2 regions of the Streptomyces sp. NPDC090083 genome follow, and region 2 is predicted to be linked to the other one. Evidence: riboswitches for the same ligand, from Rfam matches in the RefSeq annotation. Region 2 holds a riboswitch; the other holds the start of a gene.
What was found. Region 2 has a riboswitch for S-adenosylmethionine ahead of ACIPTO_RS42395 (amino acid ABC transporter permease). Riboswitches for the same ligand answer to the same signal wherever they lie in the genome.
Positions count from the first base shown of each region.

Region 1: linked by a shared signal. The riboswitch ahead of ACIPTO_RS24355 (aminotransferase class V-fold PLP-dependent enzyme) and the one ahead of ACIPTO_RS42395 (amino acid ABC transporter permease) in region 2 are both predicted to bind S-adenosylmethionine.

Region 1 covers NZ_JBIVED010000007.1:4,305-11,470, reverse strand. The annotation lists gene ACIPTO_RS24365 (rhomboid family intramembrane serine protease) at 1-466, shown strand, start outside; gene ACIPTO_RS24360 (Lrp/AsnC ligand binding domain-containing protein) at 463-744, shown strand; gene ACIPTO_RS24355 (aminotransferase class V-fold PLP-dependent enzyme) at 799-2,160, opposite strand; SAM riboswitch class IV at 2,325-2,441, opposite strand; gene trpD (anthranilate phosphoribosyltransferase) at 2,516-3,580, opposite strand; gene ACIPTO_RS24345 (cytochrome bc complex cytochrome b subunit) at 3,715-5,352, opposite strand; gene ACIPTO_RS24340 (Rieske 2Fe-2S domain-containing protein) at 5,349-6,404, opposite strand; gene ACIPTO_RS24335 (c-type cytochrome) at 6,401-7,166, opposite strand, start outside.
Region 2 covers NZ_JBIVED010000022.1:75,465-82,630, forward strand. The annotation lists gene ACIPTO_RS42375 (LLM class flavin-dependent oxidoreductase) at 1-1,170, shown strand, start outside; gene ACIPTO_RS42380 (MFS transporter) at 1,219-2,640, shown strand; gene ACIPTO_RS42385 (putative leader peptide) at 3,552-3,662, shown strand; gene ACIPTO_RS42390 (glutathione S-transferase C-terminal domain-containing protein) at 3,888-4,751, shown strand; SAM riboswitch class IV at 4,828-4,936, shown strand; gene ACIPTO_RS42395 (amino acid ABC transporter permease) at 5,263-6,243, shown strand; gene ACIPTO_RS42400 (amino acid ABC transporter ATP-binding protein) at 6,240-7,037, shown strand; gene ACIPTO_RS42405 (transporter substrate-binding domain-containing protein) at 7,104-7,166, shown strand, end outside.

The sequences.
Region 1 (7,166 bases), on a different contig from region 2:
CCACCTCCTCGGCAACATGCTCTTCCTCTACGTCTTCGGAGCGATGACCGAGGAGCGGCTCGGCCGAGTCGAGTTCACCCTCTTCTACCTGGTCTGCGGGTACCTCGCGCTGCTCGGCTACGCGGTGGCCAACACCGGCTCCGACCAGTCGCTGGTCGGCGCGTCCGGGGCGATCTCGGCGGTTCTCGGGGCGTTCCTGTACCTGTTCCCCCGGGCCCGCGTGACGAGCCTGCTCCCCTTCCTCTTCTTCCTGCCGCTGCGCTTCCCCGCCTGGGTCGTGCTGCCGTTCTGGGCGGCCCTGCAGTGGCTGGCGGCGGGCCGGGCGGCGACGGGACCGGGGGTGGCGTACCTGGCCCACCTGGTGGGCTTCGGGCTGGGGTTCGGCTACGCCTGGGTGCGGTTCGGCCGTACGACTAGAGTTGGGGCCGCCCCAGCAACGGTCCCCGAGGGAGAGAACCAGCCGTGATCACCGCGATCGTCCTCATCAAGACCAGCGTGGACCGGATTCCGGAGATCGCCGAGTCGATCGCCGCGCTCGAATCCGTGAGCGAGGTCTTCTCCGTCACCGGTACGTACGACCTGATCGCGATGGTGCGGGTGCGGGAGCACGAAGACCTGGCCGATGTCATCCCCGGGCGGATCTCCAAGATTCCCGGGGTGGAGGGGACGGACACGCACGTGGCGTTCCGGACGTACTCGCAGCACGACCTCGAGGCGGCCTTCGCCATCGGGCTGGATTCGTGAGGCCTGGCCCCCAGGGGGTGTCCCTGAGGGGGCTTGTCCCTGAGGGGGCCTGACTCACGCCGCCGGGACGCAGCGGCCGTTCTCGGTGCGGTAGTTCCACTTGGCGCCGTCGGTCACCAGTTCCCGCACCGCCGTCACGAAACGCTCCACGTGCTCGTCCGGGGTGCCCGCGCCGAAGCTGACCCGGATCGCGTTGAGGGACTTCTCGCCGGGGGCCGCCTCCGGGGCACCGCATTCGCCCTGGGCCCCGGGGTCGGTGCCCAGCAGGGTGCGGAGCAGGGGGTGGGCGCAGAAGAGGCCGTCCCTCACTCCGATGCCGTACTCGGCGGAGAGGGCGGCGGCGAAGTGGGAGCTGTTCCAGCCGTCGACGACGAACGAGATGACGCCGACCCGCGGGGCGTCGTCGCCGAACAGCGACAGGACCCTGACCTCGGGGACCTCGGCCAGGCCCGCCCGCACCTGCGCGATCAGGTGCTGCTCGCGGGCGACCAGGGTGTCGAGACCGGCCTCGGTGAGCGCCTTGCAGGCCGACGCGATGGAGTAGGCGCCGATGACGTTCGGGGAGCCCGCCTCGTGCCGGGCGGCACTGTCGTGCCACTCCACGTCCACTCCCCCGTCCTCGCGCCGCGTGACCTTGCGGCTGGCGCCGCCGCCCGCGAGGTAGGGGTCGGCGGCCCGGAGCCAGTCGGCCCGGCCGGCGAGGACGCCCGAGCCGAAGGGGGCGTAGAGCTTGTGGCCGGAGAAGGCGATCCAGTCGACGTCGAGGTCCCGCACGGAGACCGGGTGGTGCGGGGCGAGCTGGGCCGCGTCCAGGACGATCCGGGCGCCGTGGGCGTGCGCGGCGGCGGCCAGCTCGCGGACCGGCCACAGCTCGCCGGTGACGTTCGAGGCGCCGGTGACACAGACCAGGGCCGGGCCGTGCGGGTCGCGGGCGGCGAGGGCCCGCTCCAGGGTCTCGACGGCCTGGCCCGGGGTGCGCGGGGCGTCGAGGTAGGTGACCCGGGCGTCCTTCCAGGGCAGCAGCGAGGCGTGGTGCTCGGTCTCGAAGACGAAGACCTGGCAGTCGGCGGGGAGCACCGCGGCCAGCAGGTTGAGGGAGTCCGTCGTGGAGCGGGTGAAGATCAGCTGGTCGTCGGGGCGGCAGTCCAGGAACTCCTCGACCGTCCTGCGGGCGTTCTCGAACAGGTCGGTGGAGAGCTGCGAGAGGTAGCCGGCGCCGCGGTGCACGCTGCCGTAGTACGGGGCGTAGGCGGCGACGTCGTCCCAGACGCGCTGGAGGGCGGGGGCGCTGGCCGCGTAGTCGAGCGCCGCGTAGGTGACCTCGCCGCCCGTGACGAGCGGGACGGTGACATCCCGGCCGAGAACAGGCAGCGGGGCACAAAGGGTGCGGGCGGCGGCAACGGTGGTGACAGACATGGCGAACTCCCGTGAGAGGCAGGCGAATTCACTGCGCGAGCCGACACGGCTACGGCGCAGGAGAAGAAGAAGGGGGTATGCGGAGGCGGGGCTCGACGCCCTATCGCATTCGCTTGCTCACAGAGGGCTCCCTCGATGACCAGGACCCCTGGTGTCTTTCGAGGGGCCCGCGCTTGCCGCAGACCTCGCTGCCTACGGCCTGGTCTTCACCCGGGGCACCCCGCCACGGACGGAGGGTTGCCGGACAGTCGGCCGGGGCCTCATGACTGTCACTCATGACCTGATCGGAAAACCTACGCGAGGTGATCGTCGTCCCGCAACCCGTGTCCGGATCGCGGGACGACGACCCGCTAGGTCACGCGTTGCTCGCCGCCGCCCAGCGCTCCAGCGTGCGCTTCGCGGCCCCGGAGTCGATCGACTCCCGCGCCTTGTCCATCCCGGCCCGGATCCGGTCCGCCAGCGGCCCGTCCCCGGCCTCCAGCGCCACCAGGGCAGCCGCCGAGTTCAGCAGTACGGCGTCCCGCACCGGGCCCGTCTCGCCGTCCAGGAGGCGGCGGGCCACGTCCGCGTTGTACTCGGGGTCGGCACCGCGCAGGGCCTCCACCGGGACGAGTTCCAGGCCCACGTCCCGCGGATCGAAGGCCTCTTCGGTGACCTTGCCGTCGCGGACGTTCCAGACCCGGGAGGTGGCCGTGGTCGTCAGCTCGTCGAGGCCGTCGTCACCGCGGAACACCAGGGCGGAAGAGCCCCGTTCGGCCAGGACGCCCGCGATCAGCCCGGCCATGCGGGTGTCGAAGCAGCCGACCGCCGACGAGGTGACCTTCGCCGGATTGGTCAGCGGGCCGAGCAGGTTGAACGCGGTCGGCACCCCCAGGTCCCGCCGGACCGCGCCCGCGAAACGCATCGTGGGGTGGAACTTGGCCGCGAAGCAGAAGGTGATCCCGGCCTCCTCCACCACCTGCGCGACCCGCTCGGGCGACAGGTCGAGGTTGATGCCGAGCCGCTCCAGGACGTCCGAGGAGCCGCTCGCCGAGGAGGAGGCGCGGTTGCCGTGCTTGACGACCCGCGCACCGGCCCCGGCGATCACGATGGCGGACATCGTCGAGATGTTCACCGTCTTGGCCCGGTCGCCGCCGGTGCCGACGATGTCGACCGCCGGTCCCGGGATGTGCAGCGGCTTCGCGTGGGCGTACATCGTCTCGACGAGCCCGGTGATCTCCTCGACCGTCTCGCCCTTGGCCCGCAGCGCCACCAGGAAGCCCGCGATCTGCGCGTCGGCCGCCTCGCCGCTCATGATCCGGTCCATCGCCCACGCCGTGTCGGCGGTGCTCAGGTCCTGTCCGGCCAGCAGCGCGCTCAGCACGTCGGGCCAGGAACGGGCCGCCGCGGTGTCGCCTCCAGCGGGGGTCACAGCGCTCATACGGCCGCTCCTGAGTGTCGTAGAAACCTGCTCTGCATACGCGTCCCCACCCTATCCAGCGCGGGACACGGCGAAGGGCCCCGTCCGGTGTTCGGACGGGGCCCTTCGACCGTGGCGTGGCGACGCCTCAGCGATCAGTGGTGGCCGTGGCCGCTCGTGATCTCCTTGTACTCCTCGACGGTGGGCTTGGGGATCTGCGACTCCTCGCCGTAGTACGCCTCGCTCAGCTTGGCGCGCAGCTTCTCGGAGCCCTTGACCTTGCGCTCGACACCGTTCTCGTCGGTCGTCGCGCCGATCGCGGCCGGCGCGTACTGCTCGTGCGCGGTGAGCGTGTGCAGCGCGTCCTGGCTGAGCGGCTCGTGGATCTCGACGAACTCACCGTGCGGCAGGCGCTTGATGATGCCGGACTCGCGGCCGTGCAGCACCTTCTCCCGGTCGCGGCGCTGGAGGCCGAGGCAGACCCGCTTGGTGGCGATGAAGACCAGCACCGGCACCACGAAGAAGCCGACGCGCACGAACCAGGTGATCGAGTTGATCGACAGGTGGAAGTGCGTGGCCCAGATGTCGTTGCCGCCACCGACGAGCAGGACGAAGTACCACGAGATCCACGCGGCACCGAAGGCCGTACGGGTCGGGGCGTTGCGCGGGCGGTCCAGGATGTGGTGCTCGCGCCTGTCACCGGTGACCCAGGCCTCGATGAACGGGTAGACCGCGATCGACACCAGGACCAGCGGGAAGATCACCAGCGGGATGAACACGCCCAGGACGAGCGTGTGACCCCAGAAGTTGATCTCCCAGCCCGGCATGACACGGATCAGGCCCTCGGAGAAGCCCATGTACCAGTCGGGCTGGGCGCCCGTGGAGACCATGTCCGGCCGGTAGGGGCCCATCGACCAGATCGGGTTGATCGACGCGATCGCCGCGACGGCCGCGATGACACCGAAGACCAGGAAGAAGAAGCCTCCGGCCTTGGCCATGTAGACCGGCAGCAGCGGCATGCCGACGACGTTGTTGTTCGTCTTTCCGGGGCCCGCGAACTGCGTGTGCTTGTGGTAGAAGACCAGGATCAGGTGGCCGACCACCAGGCCGAGCATGATGCCCGGCAGCAGCAGGATGTGGATCGAGTAGAACCGCGCGACGAAGTCGCCGCCCGGGAACTCGCCGCCGAAGAGGAAGAACGACAGGTACGTGCCGACGATCGGCACGGACAGGACCGCGCCCTCCATGAAGCGGACACCGGTGCCGGAGAGCAGGTCGTCCGGGAGCGAGTAACCGGTGAAGCCGGTGAACATGCCCAGGACGAACAGCAGGAAGCCGAACAGCCAGTTGACCTCACGCGGCTTGCGGAACGCGCCCGTGAAGAACACACGCATCATGTGCACGAACATGCCGGCGAGGAAGATCAGCGCCGCCCAGTGGTGGATCTGCCGGATCAGCAGACCACCGCGCACATCGAAGGAGATGTGCATGGTCGAGTTGAACGCCTCCGACATCAGCTGCCCCTGGAGCGGGACATAGCTGCCGTGGTACGTCACCTCGTTCATCGACGGGTGGAAGAACAGCGTCAGGTACACACCCGTGAGGATGATGATGATGAAGCTGTAGAGGCAGACCTCACCCAGCATGAACGACCAGTGGTCGGGGAAGATCTTGCGCATGTTGGACTTGGCCAGGGAGTAGATCCCCAGGCGCCCGTCCGCCCAGTCGGCGATCTTCTCGCCGGCCGGTGCCTTCTCGCGCGAGCGCGAGTCGGTGTTCGTCGTAGTACTCATCCGCGCTCCCAGAATGCAGGACCGACGGGCTCATCGAAGTCGCCGAGCGCCTCGAGGTAGCCCTCGTCGCTCACGCCGATGCGCAGCTGCGGCAGGGCGTGACCGGCCGGGCCGAAGATCACTCGGGCACCGTCGGAGAGGTCGAAGGTGGACTGGTGGCACGGGCACAGCACGTGGTGCGTCTGCTGCTCGTACAGGGAGATCGGGCAGCCCACGTGGGTGCAGATCTTCGAGAAGGCGACGATGCCCTCGTGCGCCCACTCCAGCTCGCGCTTGTCCTTGATGTTGTCCGGCTGGAGCCGGACGATCATCAGCGCGGACTTCGCGATCTCCGTCTGGAACTCCTCGTCGGTCTCCTCCAGGCCCTCGGGCTTGGCGAAGGTGAGCGAGCCGACGGCCACGTCCGAGGGACGCAGCGGCAGGTTCGTGTTCATGTTGACGAGAAGCTTGCCCTTGGACCACAGCGTGTGGCGGAGCTTCGTCCCCGGCAGCGGACCCAGGTCGCGCAGCAGCATGACACCGGAGAGCGGGAACAGGGCCAGCGCGCCGAACATCGTGTTGCGGATCAGCTTGCGACGGCCGAGCGCCGACTCCCTGGCACCGTCCTTGAAGTCGGCCATGACCTTGGCCTTGACCTCGGGGGGCGCCTCGATCGCGTGCCGCTCGTCGGCGATCTCCACGTCGGACATCAGGGTGCGGGCCCAGTGGACCGCGCCCGCGCCGATGGTGAAGAGCGCTCCGCCGAGGGTCAGACCCAGCGCGAAGTTGAGCGCGCTGATGTGACCGATCGGGAAGACGAAGATCGACTTGTCGGCCGGGATCGCCACGTACGAGGCGATGAAGCCGACCGTGAGGAGCATCGACAGCGTGAACAGGAAGGCGACGACGCGCTCGGACCGCTTGGCGGCCCGCTCGTCGATGTCCTGGACACGGTGCTCGTGCGGGGGCAGTCCCGGGTCGGCGAACGGGTCGTGCTCGTCCGCCACCGACACCGCGCTGTGCGCGTCCTGCTCAGCGGGCAGGTTCTCTTCTGGAATGTCTTTGCTACTCATGACTTCTTGGCCTTTGCGGTCCGAGCGGCGACCCAGACGGCTACCGCGATCAGCGCGCCCAGACCGAAGATCCAGGCGAAGAGACCCTCACTGACCGGACCGAGACCGCCCAGCTCAAGACCGCCGGGGCTCTCGGTGTTGTCGCCGTTGACCGCGTTGAGGTACGCGATGATGTCCTTCTTGTTCTTCGACGACAGCGTGGTGTCGGGGAAGGAAGGCATGTTCTGCGGGCCGGTCTGCATGGCCTCGTAGATGTGCTTCGGAGCGACACCCTCAAGACTCGGCGCGAACTTGCCGTGCGTCAGCGCGCCACCCTTGCCGGTGAAGTTGTGGCACTGGGCGCAGTTGGTGCGGAACAGCTCGCCACCCTTGGCGATGTCCGAACCCTCCGGCCCGTACTCGTTCTTCGTCGGGATGACCGGACCGGCGCCCAGCGAGGCGATGTACGCCGCGAGCTGGTCGATCTCGGCCTGCGAGTAGATGACCTTCTTGGCCGGGATCTGAGCACCCGGCTGCTGCGCCGGCATACGGCCGGTGCCGACCTGGAAGTCGACCGCCGCGGCGCCGACGCCCACAAGGCTCGGACCGTCGGAGGTGCCCTGACCGCCGGTGCCGTGGCAGCTTGCGCAGCCGACGGCGAACAGCTTCTTGCCCTCGTCGATGGCGAGGGACTGGGCGGACTCGTCGGCCTGCGCCTTGCTCGCGGGAGCGAACGCGGCGTACAGCCCCCCAGTTGCCGCCAGCGCGAGGAGTAGGACGACG
Region 2 (7,166 bases):
GACGCCGTCTTCCTCGCCGACCTCGTCGGAGTGCCGTTCGCGAGCGAGGACGTCCTCAGCCGGGTCAGCGTGGTCAACGACTCCTTCGAGCCGACGACCCTGCTGGCCGCGCTCGCCGCGGGCACCACGCGCATCGGACTGATCGCCACCGCCTCGACCAGCTACAACGAGCCCTACCACGTGGCCCGCACCTTCGCCTCCCTCGACCACATCTCCGGCGGCCGGAGCGGCTGGAACGTGGTGACCTCCCTCAACGACGGCGAGGCGCAGAACTTCGGCCTCGACGCCCACCTCGACCACGCCACCCGCTACGACCGCGCCGAGGAGTTCCACGACGTGGTGGCGGGGCTGTGGGACTCCTTCGAGGACGACGCCTTCCGCCACGACCGGGCGAGCGGCGTCTACTTCGACCCCGCCAAGCTGCGCGCGCTGAACCACGAGGGCAAACACCTGAAGGTCGCGGGACCTCTCAACATCGCCCGGCCTCCGCAGGGCCACCCGGTGATCGTGCAGGCAGGCGCTTCCGAGGCGGGCAAGAACCTCGCCGCCCGCGTCGCCGACGTGATCTTCTCCGGCATCAAGGACCTGGGGCGCGCCCAGGAGTTCTACGCCGAGATCAAGCAACGCGCCGCCGCCCACGGCCGCGACCCCGACCACCTCAAGGTCCTCCCGGCCCTGTCGGTCATCACCGCTCCCACCGAGTCCGAGGCCCGCGACAAGCTCGCCCGGCTCACCGAACTCCTGCCCCCACAGGTCGCGTTGGCCGACCTCTCGTACTGGCTCGGCGGCTTCGACCTCAGCGCCCACCCGCTCGACGGCCCGCTGCCCGAACTCCCCGTCTCCAACCAGTCGCAGACCGCCCAGCAGCAGATCTACGAAGACGCCCGCCGCGACAACCTCACCATCCGCGACCTCGTCCGGCGTGTCGCGAACGACGACCGCACCATCACCGGCACGCCCGAGCAGATCGCCGACCACATCGAGGAGTGGTTCCACGGCCGTGCCGCCGACGGATTCAACGTGATCTTCCCCTACCTGCCGGGCACCCTGGACGACTTCGCCGACCTCGTGATCCCCGAACTGCGCCGCCGCGGCCTGTTCCGCACCCACTACACGGGCCGCACCCTGCGCGACCACCTCGGCCTGCCGCGGCCGTCCCGGCGGGTGTAGATGCTCCCGGGAGAAGACCGCGCCGCACGAGGGGTTCTGCTGGTGTGCATGGCCGCAGGCGCCACGACCCTCCTCGACCAGGCCGTCCTCAACATCGCGGTCCCGAGCATGCGCCAGTCGCTGGGGGCCACGGGAGCAGACGTCCAATGGATCGTGGCCGGGTACTCACTGGCCTTCGGCCTCGCCCTGGTCCCCGGCGGCAGCCTCGGTGACCTGTACGGCCGCAAGCGTCTCTTCATGGCCGGGATGGCGGTCTTCCTGCTGGCCGGGGTGACGGCCGCGACCGCCGCGGGTCCGGGCTTCGTGATCGCTGCCCGTCTGGTCCAGGGTGCCGCGGCGGGGCTCGTCAACGCGCAGGTGATCGGCACCGTCCAGGATGTCTTCCACGGGCCGGACCGTGGCCGTGCGCTGGGCCTCTACGCGGTGACCGGCGGTGTGGCCACGGCTCTCGGCCCGCCCCTCGGCGGCGCGTTGGTCGCCGCGCTCGGCCCCGCGGCCGGCTGGCGCTGCTGCCTGCTGCTGAGCACGCCGTGCGCGGTGCTCACACTGATCCTCGCGGCGCGCCGGCTGCCCCCGCCTCGCCGGACCGCCCGTGAGTCCCGGCTGGACATCCTCGGCCTCGGCCTGCTCTGCGGCTGCGCACTGACACTGATGGTGCCCTTCATCCGCACCCCGGACAGCGGGGGAGACGCCTTCCTGTGGGGCACCGCGGTGTGCGCGCTGGCGGCCGTGTTCGCCGGTCACCAGCGCCTGCGCGTACGGCGGGGTCGTCAGCCGCTGGTGCACCCGGCGCTGACCTCGTCGAAGCCGTACATGCTGGGCACGGCCGTGGCCATGGCCCAGTTCGGCTCCTCCCTGGCCGCGTTCCTCGTCCTCACCGTCTTCCTGCAGGACGGACTCGGCCTGACCGCACTGCTCACGGCGGCGGTCACCCTCCCCGGGGCGGCCGGGATGGGTGTCTCCTCGGCCCTCGCGTGGAGGCTCGTACGACGGATCGGACCCCGTACGGTGACCGTCGGCCTGGCCCTGGGCATCGGTGCGTGCCTGACGGCGGCGGCGGTCACGCTCTGGGTGCCGACGGCGGCACTGCCGACGGCACTGGCCGGAACACAGCTGATGTCGGGAATAGCCGGCGGTGTGACCGTCTCGCCCAACCAGGCCCAGGTGCTGGAACACGCGCCGCCCCAGGCGGCGGGCGTGGGCGGCGCTATCCTGCAGATGGCCCAGCGCATCGCGGCGGCCGTCTGCCTCACTGCCGTCCCCGCCGTGTATCTGCACGTCGCCTCCGGCCAGTCGGGAGGCGATCACTCCCGGGCCGGATACGCGCTGGCCTCCTGTGTCTGCGCGGCCCTGCTTGCTGTGGCCCTGTTGTTGTCCTTGCGGCGGGGCACCGCCCCGCCGCCTCGTTCGTCGGCACCTATGGTGGCGCACCAAGCCGGCGCGGTCCCCTTCTCCAAGGAGGCAACTTGACGATGCGGGGCCTGCGCGTGCGCCGCACGCCGCTGCCCTCCTCGGCTCTCGACGCCTCACGCCGGTCTCGCGGAGGCGTGGCCGTACAGTGCCGTGAAGGGTCCTCCGCACAGCGCCCATAGGGCGAGACACCACTGGGCTCGACGAGGTCTGGAGCCGCCCGAGCCATTGCGGCGGCAGCGGTCGGTCGCCAGCGGAGGCCGAGCCCAAAGATCGAAATCGTCGAGCCGGGCAACGGGCGGTGTACCGGTGATCACGAGACAGCACAACTGCCGGCCCCGCTTTCCACTGCGAGGCATGCTGCCCGGCCGACGCGATGTTCTTCGCCCCGCTGCTGTCCTCGGTCGCTCCCGGCTCCCGCTTCCGCTCCGTGACTGAGCCAGAGGAGTCCGGTCTGCTCGGCGGGTACCGGCGCCAACTGGGCTGGGGCAGAAAAATGCCGCTCGGTGCCCGAACCGCGGGCGGACCGGAATATCCGGATTGACTTGCTTGGGCCGGCGGTCTCAGGGTCCGGACTTCTCTCGGCCAAGCACGCTGGACACCGGCCTCGAAGAACGACGTGACGTGAAGGGGCTTCGCGGGAGCAAGCCTGCGGGCCTTTCTGTATCGGTGTTCAGCGGCCGGCACGCTGTTCGCCGCCACGCTGCCCACGCTGGCACGTTCGATGCCAGACGTACGGTGCATCACGCGATGCTTTCGGGTCTCCCGACCTCGCCGAGTAACCGCGGTTCGAGTTCTCCGACCGGAGGCCATGGTCGCGTGCCGACGGTTGCAGAGGGAAACGCGTGGCGACCGTGCCGATCGGGACCGCCGCTCCGCGAGGGCGTCCGCGATGCGGGACTGTCCTCTTGACGACGATGTCGGTCGGATCGACACTCACTCGAGGAACCCTATTGAACTGGTAGGAAAATATGAGGCGCCCTGATCCAGTCACCGTTCGACTGAGCTGTTCGCCTCTTCTGACCTCCCGCCGTCACATCGATCTGCTCCGGGTCTGCAGCGCGATCGGCTTCAGCGGCTGAGCCGCACTCGTCCCGCGCCGACGGCGTCTCCTGGAACGCGGTTCCGTCCGGCGTGTACGGGTGAGCGCCGCTCCCAGAAGCCTGTCCCAAGTCCCCGATTCTCCGACAACGTCCGGCACGCGAGGCCGGGGCCGCACCTCGGAAGGACCAAGGGAACCCGACAAGAGGACTCTGCTCACCTTCGCCTTGCCGCGGGTACATCCGCGCCCACTCCCGGGGAGAGTCATGACCGTCACACCACTGGCCGCCCACGCGACCGACCGGTGCGCGTCCGCCTTTCGGGGCCGGATCGGCCGGGACGCGCGCAGCGGGCACTACGCCGTGCCCGGCCGCTACCGGCTCCATCTGTCGACCGCCTGTCCCGACGGCCTGCGCGTCGCCGTCACCCACAGCCTGCTCGGCCTGGACACCGTCTGTCCGGTGACACTTCTGCCCGCCGTGCCCGACGATCCCGAGGATGGTCACTCCGTTCTGCGTCCGCTGTACGAGGCGAGCGCCCACCGATATCCCGGGCCGATCGTCGGGCCGGTGCTCAGCGACGGCTGGTCCGGTCGGATCGTCAGCACGCACGCGCCGGATATCCTGCGTGATTTGGCCCGTCGGTTTGGGAACGAACAGCTGGCGCTGTACCCGTGTGCCGCGGAGTCGGAGATCGAGGCGGTGGAGCTGATGTGTGCGGAGAGGATCGAGGATGCGGCGCAGCGGGCCGGCTCGGTCTTTGGGGAGTCGGTGAGATGTGACACCGCACCTACCCCGCTGCTGGAAACCCTCGACGCCCTCGACCGCTGGCTCGTCGGCCGCACCTACCTGATCCGTGACGAAGTCACGGCCGCGGACGTCGAGTTGTGGGTGGCGTTGGTCCAACTCGACACCGTGCACCGCAACCACCTTGAGGCGGGCGTGGTCCAGCGCATCGCCGATCACCCCACCCTGTGGGCCTACGCCCGACGGCTGACCGCCCATCCGGCCTTCGGTACCCATCTCGACCTCGACGGCATCGCCCGCCGCCACCACGCCCAGTGCCGGGGGCTGGAGGCCGCCGGATCGGCCCTCCAGATCCTGGACTGGGCGGCCCATGCGCCCCATTAGAACCAGCCCTGGCCGTTCCATCTGTTGGACCAGCGTTGACATTCGTTCGGGCATTTGTCTTAACTACAGCCAGAACGGTCATGAGTGTCAGCGACAAGCCCTGGCTTGCTGACCGGCAACCCTCGCTCGCGGTGGGGTGCCCCAGGTGACGACCGGACCGGATGACGTTTCGGTAAGCGCGAGGCCCTGCGGGGCCGGAAGAGTGATGGTGACGCCATGTACGCAGCTTCGAGGACGGCCACGTGCCGTTCGCAGGGCTGCGTACTGCCGTACGCGAACCCGCTCGTCGAGGACCGCGCCGTCGATCTCCTGCGCGTGAACAGCGCACTGTGTACCGCACCGGGCCGTGCCCGATGTCGGGGCTGACACCTCCCCGCATCACCTGCCTTCCCTGAGGAACGCCGCCCTCGCGGCGTGCCGTTGTCCGTCCAGCCCCCGGGAACCTCGCCGTCTTGCGCGCCGTCGCGTACCACGGTGATTTCCGGGGTGTCAGATTCAGCCGGAGCCCCTCATGAGTGAACCCCCAGGCACCACCGTGTCCCTGGCCGCGGCGCCACCCGCCGACGCCCCGTCAAAAACCCTGACAGCACAGCGAGTTCAGCCGCTGCGCCGACCCGGCCGCTGGATCGCCACGCTCGCCGTGCTGGTCGTCGTCGCCCAGTTCGTGCACGGCCTGGCGACCAACTCGTTCTACCAGTGGGACCGCTTCGGCTACTGGTTCCTGCGCCCGACGATCCTCGACGGACTCGTCATCACCCTCCAAGTCGCCGCGCTCAGCGCCGTGCTGGGCCTGGCGGGCGGCATCCTGCTGGCCCTGGCCCGGCTCTCGGGAAGCCCGGTGCTGCGCGCCGTGAGCTGGACCTATGTGTGGGCACTGCGGTCGATCCCGCTCATCGTGGTGCTGATCTTCCTCTACAACTTCAGCGCCCTGTACAAGACCCTCAGCATCGGCGTCCCCTTCGGCCCCGCCTTCTTCTCCTTCGACGAGTCGAGGCTGGCCACCGACATGGCCGTCGCCGTCGTCGGACTCAGCCTCAACGAGGCGGCGTACGCGGCCGAGGTGGTCCGCGGCGGCATCCTCTCCGTCGACCAGGGCCAGCACGAGGCGGCCTCCGCCCTCGGCCTGCCGAGGCGCTACCAGTTCCGCAGGATCGTCTTCCCGCAGGCACTGCGCTCCATCACCCCGAACTACGTCAACCAGCTGATCGGCCTGATCAAGAGCACCTCGCTGGTCTTCTACGTCTCGCTGCTCGACCTGTTCGGCTCCGCGCAGACGATGGGCTCCACCTACCCCGGCGACATCGTGCCGCTGCTCCTGGTCGTCACCGTCTGGTACCTGATCCTGACCAGCGTGGTGTCCGTCATCCAGTTCTACGTCGAACGGCACTACGCCCGCGGCGCCACCCGCTCGCTGCCGCCCACCCCGTTCCAGCAGCTCCGCACCGGCCTGACCGACCTGCGGGCCCGGATCCGTCGGGAGACCGCGCTATGACCACCCGCACGATCGAACCGCTGACGGAGATCGTCCCGGCCGCCGTGGAGGTGCACGACGTGCACAAGTGGTACGGCGCCCACCGGGTCCTGGACGGCGTCGACCTGACCGTGCGGCCGGGCGAAGTCACCGTGATCCTCGGCCCGTCGGGCTCCGGCAAGTCCACCCTGCTGCGGGTCGTCAACCACCTGGAGAAGCCGGAGATCGGCTACGTCAGCGTCAACGGCGAGCTGATCGGCGTGAAGCGACAGGGCGGTCGGCTCAAGGAGTTGAGCGAGCGGGCCATCCTCGCCCAGCGCAGCCGGATCGGGTTCGTCTTCCAGAACTTCAACCTCTTCCCGCATCTGACCGTCCTCGACAACGTGGCCGCCGCCCCGGTCGCCACCGGCAGGCTCGGCAAGCCCGAAGCCCTGGACCTGGCACGGGAGTTGCTCGGGCGCGTCGGTCTCGCCGAGAAGACGGGCGCCTATCCCCGCCAGCTCTCCGGCGGCCAGCAGCAGCGCGTCGCCATCGCCCGCGCCCTCGCCCTGCGCCCCGGCGTCATCCTCTTCGACGAGCCGACCTCCGCCCTCGACCCCGAACTCGTCGGTGAGGTCCTCGCGGTCATCAAGGACCTGGCGACCAGCGGCACCACCCTCATCATCGTCACCCACGAGATCGGCTTCGCCCGCGAGGTCGCCGACCGGGTCGTCTTCATCGACGGCGGAAAGATCGTCGAGCAGGGCCCGCCGCACGAGGTCCTCGACAGGCCGCAGCACGAGCGGACCCGCGACTTCCTCAGCAAGGTCCTCTGAGCCGCCCTGCCCCAGACTTCCCCCCACATCACCACTCCTCATCCCCAGTACCGACAAGGAACAGCCATGTCTGCCCACTTCACCCGACGCAGCCTGATCAGAGGCATCACCGCGGCCACAGCTGTCGCC